Regions from separate parts of the Thioalkalivibrio sp. ARh3 genome, predicted to be linked through region 1. Evidence: predicted binding sites of a transcription regulator. Region 1 holds the regulator's gene; the other holds the start of a gene.
The links. The regulator FliA, encoded in region 1, starts transcription of late flagellar genes. The targets are predictions, from matches to a motif close to GCTAAAGTTNNNNNNNNNNCNGCCGATA.
Positions count from the first base shown of each region.

Region 2: a site for FliA is predicted at 1,491-1,518, ahead of C995_RS0106325 (chemotaxis protein). Genes of this name have one in related genera too.

Region 1 is NZ_KB897949.1:132,275-135,480, reverse strand. Features, by position in the region: partial or broken gene flhF (flagellar biosynthesis protein FlhF) at 1-617, shown strand, start outside; gene C995_RS0107580 (MinD/ParA family protein) at 777-1,601, shown strand; gene C995_RS0107575 (RNA polymerase sigma factor FliA) at 1,598-2,359, shown strand; gene cheY (chemotaxis response regulator CheY) at 2,419-2,799, shown strand; gene C995_RS0107565 (protein phosphatase CheZ) at 2,903-3,206, shown strand, end outside.
Region 2 is NZ_KB897948.1:321,197-324,402, reverse strand. Features, by position in the region: gene C995_RS0106340 (flagella synthesis protein FlgN) at 1-206, opposite strand, end outside; gene flgM (flagellar biosynthesis anti-sigma factor FlgM) at 220-534, opposite strand; gene flgA (flagellar basal body P-ring formation chaperone FlgA) at 670-1,404, opposite strand; gene C995_RS0106325 (chemotaxis protein) at 1,648-2,577, shown strand; gene C995_RS0106320 (protein-glutamate O-methyltransferase CheR) at 2,849-3,206, shown strand, end outside.

The DNA of each region.
Region 1 (3,206 bases):
GTCGGGCGCAATTGCCACGCGCCATCCCGATATCCTCGACGAAGGGGGCGTGCTGGCACTGGTGGGGCCTACGGGCGTGGGCAAGACCACCACGCTTGCGCGGATTGCGTTGCGCCAGATCCGCCGCATGGGGCCGGATTCGGTTACGCTGGTCACCCTGGATGCGCAGCGCATTGGTGCGACACGCCAGCTGCAGGCCTTCGCGCAGATGGCAGGGGTGTCACTGCGGGTGCTGCAGGGCGCGCGCGAGTTGCGGGAGATGACCGGGCGAGCCGAGGATGGGCACCTGATTCTGGTCGACACGGCGGGGCAGGCACCTGCGGCGGTGGGCGACGAGTCGCTGTTCGCCGGCTGGCCGGACCGTATCCGGTGCGAGAGCTGGCTGGTCGTCTCCGCGACCACCCAGGCGGCGGCACTGCAAAGGGTGCTGGAGGCGTTCCGGAAGACGGAGCCATCGGCCCTGGTGCTGACCAAACTCGACGAGGCCGAACAATTGGGGGAGACGTTGTCGGTACTGCTCGACCAGCACCTTGGGCTCACGTTTGTCAGCGATGGTCAACGCATCGCGGAAGATTTCCACCGGGTGGAGACGGGGGATCTGACGCGGCGTGCGCTCGGTGAAGAAGAGCGTCCTGCGCGTGGTGCCTCGCGCGATGAACGATGGACTGATCAGACGCTCGCGGAGCTCGCCGGCACGCGCAGCCACGTGGCGTCGGCGCGCGGGACGCCGGATGGCGGGGCCCTGGAAATGATTCATCCAGTGGGGAAGGGACGCTATGCCACGCACTAATCCACCGTTGAAGGTCATCGCCGTTGCTTCCGGAAAGGGCGGTGTCGGCAAGACCAATGTCTCGGTCAACTTGTCCGTCGCACTTGCCCGGCTGGGTCGCGAGGTGATGCTGTTCGATGCCGATCTTGGGCTGGCGAACGCCGATGTGCTGCTCGGGCTGAGACCGGAGCGCACGCTGCATGACCTGGTAACCGGACAGGCGGAAGGGCTGGAGGAGATCCTGGTGGAGGGTCCCGAAGGGATCAAGGTCGTCCCTTCGGCGTCGGGGATCGCCGCGATGGCCAACCTCTCGCAGGTGGAGCACAACGGGCTGATTCATGCATTCAGCGCGTATTCGAAACCGCTGGACGTACTCGTCGTGGACACCGCAGCGGGTTTGCAGGAGTCGGTGACGACCTTCTGCCGGGCCGTCCAGGAGACCCTGGTGGTGGTCTGTGACGAACCGGCGTCGATTACCGATGCGTATGCCCTGATCAAGGTCCTGCACCGGGACCATGGTTTGCGGCGTTTCCGCCTGGTGACGAACATGGTGCAGGACCGAGCCGGAGCCGAGCGCCTGCTGCAAAAGCTCGCGACGGTTTGTGGCAACTATCTGCCGGAGGTCATCCTGGACCTGGCGGGATACATCCCGATGGACCAGAATCTGCGCACGGCCGTCCAGAAGCGGGCGCCGGTGGTGCAGCAGTATCCGGGCAGCCCGGCGGCCAAGGCCTTTACCGAGCTTGCCCGCACGGTCGATCGCTGGCCGGTGGGTCGCGGCGCCGATGGTGGCGTCGGATTCTTTGTCGAACGGATGCTGCAGAGCGCATGATGTCGCCGCGTAATCGACTACCAGGCTACGAAAGCGTCGCCGCGGCCGGCCACGAGCAGCGTGTTGCGGAGCATATCGAGCTGGTGCACCGCATCGCGCACCATCTTATGGCTCGTCTGCCTGCCTCGGTCCAGGTCGATGACCTGATCCAGGCGGGCATGATCGGTCTGCTGGAGGCCGCGCGGCAGTTCGAGGGCGGGCAGGGCGCGACCTTCGCCACCTATGCGGGGATCCGTATCCGCGGCGCGATGATCGATGAGCTGCGGCGCAGCGACTGGACGCCGCGCTCGGTGCATCGCAACAGCCGCAAGATCGCCGAGGCGATCCAGACGGTCGAGGCCCGGGAAGGGCGCGCGGCACGCGGGGTCGAGGTGGCCGAGGAGCTCGGAGTCCCGATCGACGAGTACTACACGATGCTGCAGGACCATGCCGGCGCCCATCTGTTCGCGCTGGACGATCTGGGCGGCACCGACGGCGATGCCGACCGGGTGATCGAGGGGGCGGAGGCCTCGCCCTCGCGGACGATCGAGGCCGGGGAGTTTCGCGAAGAGCTGGCCGCCGCGCTGGGTGATCTGCCCGAGCGTGAACGCCTGGTACTCTCGCTTTATTACATCGAGGAACTCAATCTGCGCGAGATCGGCGCGGTGCTGGGCGTGACCGAGTCGCGCGTCAGCCAGATCCGCAGTCAGGCCGTGATCCGGCTGCGCGCACGTCTGGGTTCCTGGCTCGAAGATGGCGAGGCTTTGCAGTTATTCTGACGGCCACGCTCTAGTACCCACATGCATAATTAATCCCGGAGTGACCTGTGGACAAGGGAATGAAAATTCTCATCGTGGACGACTTCTCCACGATGCGGCGGATCATCAAGAACCTGCTGCGTGATCTCGGCTTCAACAACACGCATGAGGCCGATGACGGCAGCACGGCCCTGCCGATGCTCCAGAACGGCGACTTCGACTTCCTGATCACTGACTGGAATATGCCCAATATGCCGGGCATCGACCTGCTGCGGGCGGTGCGCGCCGACGAGAAGCTGAAGACGATGCCGGTACTGATGGTGACGGCGGAGGCGAAGCGTGATCAGATTGTCGAGGCGGCCGAGGCGGGCGTAAACGGGTACGTGGTAAAGCCTTTTACCGCTGAAACGCTCAAGGAAAAGATCGATAAAATCTTCGAACGCATTGAATCTCAGGGGTAATCGGGGTATGGCAGGCGGGATCCTCGGGCACGAGCAAAGCCTCGGCCAGGGGGGGCAGTCCCGGTCGGTACGTCCGGGATGAGGAGCGAGCAAGGGGCTTTGGATGACAGACCAGGAACAACCGGTGGGGGATCAGCAGCTCGCACGCGCGCGCGAGCTTGTTCAGGTGCTTGAAGCAGGGGATGACGTCACGGCGCGAGCGCTGATTCAGGACCTTGCGCGTCCGTATGATCGCGAACTGTTCGACGAGCTCGGCAAGCTGACGCGTGACCTTCATGAGGCCCTGCAGAGTTTCCGTGGTGATTCGCGACTGGTCGAACTGACCCAGGCGGAGATCCCGGATGCTCGCGAGCGCCTCAATTACGTGGTCACCATGACCGAGAAAGCGGCGCATGAAACCCTGACCG
Region 2 (3,206 bases), on a different contig from region 1:
GCCTCGATGGTTTCGCGCTGTCGCCGGCTCTCGGTCTCCAGCTCCTGCAGGAGCGTCTGCTTCTGGGCCACGACCTCGCGCAGGGTCTCGGGGGCGCGCGATTCCACGGCGCGGGTCTCCTGCAGCAGGATGTCCTCCATCTGATGGCTCAGTCGGATCGAGGCCTCCAGCGAGCGGAGAAAGGCGTGGCGCTGTTCGGGCGACATTGTCGGGTCTCGATTAGCGCAACAGGCTTTCCAGCTCGATCATGCGATCGGCCAGCTGTTCGTTGTCCACCGGGTACTCGCCGTTGGAGATGGCTTCGCGCAACTCGGCGACCCGCGCCTCGTCGAACGGGGCGTTGCTGGCGGCCCCGGAGGCGGCGTTCATCGCCTGCGCCGCACCGGTCAGGGTGACGGAGTCGTCCTGGCGTATCGGCGCCGAGGAGTTGCCCTGGGCGCCTGCGTCGGGCCGGGAGGTCTCGTCTCGGCCCTTTACGCTCGAGGTGTTGCCGTCCGGGCGCAGGCCGGGGTTGTTCGGGCCTTTGATATCCATGGTTCGGTTTCCTGTTTTTGCAATTCTACTGCAGAGGTTTACGGCAGCACCGGCTGAAACTGTAGCCCCTTGAGGTATGAATTTTCGAATCGCTTCACAGTTCGTGGCGGCGATCCATGGCGATGTTCCGCCATTCTACAGGGCCACGCGGACATGTCCGGACTCCAGGACCTCTCCTTCCACGATGCGCCCCGACGAGCTGTTCTTCACGCGGATGCGGTCGCCGAGGACGCCATTCTCCAGCGCCTCGCCCTGCATGCGGATCGCCACCGAACCGTTCTCGGCCAGTATGGTGACGCGCTGGCCGCGGCTGACCACCTCGCGCTGGGTCACGTGTTGCTGGCCGAGGATCTGTCCCGGGCGGATGTTGCGTCGGGTCTGAAGCCCCACCAGTTCACCCTTGTCCTCGAAATAGCTGCCGGCGTGCCGCGAGGTCTGTATGCGCTTGGTGCGCAGGTCGCCCGGCAGGATCGTGTGCTGGCGTCGCAGGTTGCGGTTCGCGACCAGGACTTCGGCATAGCGCTCGACGGTAACCGGCACATAGATCGACCAGCTCACGGGTGCTTCGCACTGCACCTGGACCGCTGTATTGCCGTCGCGACGTCCGCCGGGCGGGAACTGCGTCTCCAGGGCCTTGCTGCAGCGCGCGAGACGCAGGCGATTGTCCAGACGACCGATCTGGACCTCCACCGCTTCGTCCCCCGGTGTGATGTCGAGCTCGTCATGGATGAAACGTTCGGCCGCCAGACGGATGTTCTCCACCGCCTCGATCTCCGCCTGAGCGGGGATGGATCCCAGGGCCAGAAAGATCCCTGCCGCGGCCGCGAGCCACCGGGAGCGAACAACGGGTTGGAGAAATGGCTCATTCATGGTCTGCGTGCGCGCCGGCTCGTCGATAATCGAGAGGTTTTCGGGCAGACACAAGCAGAAAACATGCCAGACGGTTAGTGTTGCATCCTCAAGAGTGGCGGGGCGTGGCCGTTACCGGGTCAATAACGCATGCAATCGGCATACAGCGGCGGTTTGTGGCATGACAGCGCCGGTCCTGGGGGTGCACACTGGGTCCGGCGGGTCGAGGTGGCGAGTCGCCGGGCGAAGGGGGAGTGCAGGGCAATGAGTCAATTCATTGACGATGTGAATCAACGGACCCAGCTGGTGGGGCAGAACCGTATGGAGCTGCTCCTGTTTCATCTGGGGAGCTCGCAGACCTTCGGGATCAACGTGTTCAAGGTGCGCGAGGTCATCCCTTCACCACCGTTGCGGCAGATTCCCGGTTCACTGAGCGTCGTGCGGGGTGTGGCCACCCTGCGAGGCGGGACGGTCCCCATCATTGACCTTGCACGCGCGATGGGGCTGCGCACGGCCGTGGGCGAAACGGACGACCACAAGGTGGTGGTGACCGAATTCAACCGGTCGGTGCAGGGCTTCTGGGTCTCGGCCGTGGACCGGATCGTCAACGTCAACTGGGAAGACGTAAAGTCGCCACCACGGGGGACCGGGCGCGAGTCCTTCCTGGTCGCCGTGACCGAGATCGACGACAAGCTGGTCGAGATCATCGATGTCGAACGGGTGCTGTCGATCGTCAATCCGTTGCCCATTAACGTGTCCGACGCGGTGCGCGCGGAGGCCGACGAAGAGCGCGAGCGGATCGGGAAGCGCAAGATCGTGATCGTCGATGACTCGCTGGTCGCCCGCAAGCAGATCGAGGGTGCCATCAAGGGTCTTGGCTGGGAATACCTGGTCTTCAAGGATGGTCGCGAGGCACTGGACTATCTTGAAGAGCAGGCCGAGGCCGGCAATGTGGGCGATGTGGTGGAGATGGTCATCTCGGACATCGAGATGCCGCGGATGGATGGCTATACCCTGACGGCCCGGATTCGGACGAACGACCGGCTGAAGGACCTGAGGGTGTTGCTCCACTCCTCTCTGAGCGGGGAGTTCAATACCGATATGGTCAAGCGGGCAGGGGCGGATGCGTTCCTGTCCAAGTTCAATCCCGATGAGCTGGCCGAAGCCGTGCTTGAGCAGACCCGCAAGGATTGAAACCGGTGTCCCCGCGGCCTGTGTCAATCGGCAGATTCAAGCGTTGTGGCATGGGGGCGGAAGGGGATTGCCGGCCGTGTGAGCGCCGGCGGCCATCGCGCGCCGCCTCCATTACCTGGTGTGATGCTGTCAGCGGGCGCGCGGTTGCACGTATACTGCACCCGTCCAGCAGGGGGCGGTCGTGCCCCGGTTGGATTCTTGGGCCCCGCTGTCAAGGATTCGTCATCAACGTGCCTGTTCGTCCGTATCTCCGAGCTTCAGGGATGACTTCGTGATCGATTCGCGCGACTACGAGGAGTTCTCGCGTTTCCTCTCCGAGTGCTGTGGCTTGGTGCTGGGCGACAGCCGTCAGTATCTCGTGTCGAGCCGTCTTTCGCGGCTGCTGGACGAGTTCGGCTACAAGAGCGTCCCGGAGCTCCTGCACGCGATGCGCCAGGCCCCAAACCCGCGCCTGCGCACGCGGGTGATCGACGCGATGACGACGAACGAAACCTCCTGGTTCCGCGATGGTTTCCCGTTCGAGATCCTGCGTCATGTGCTGCTCCCGGAGCGCGCGGAGAAGGGCGCGGGGATCAAGGTCTGGTCGGCCGGCTGCTCCAGCGGGCAGGAGGCCTACAGCATCTCCATGG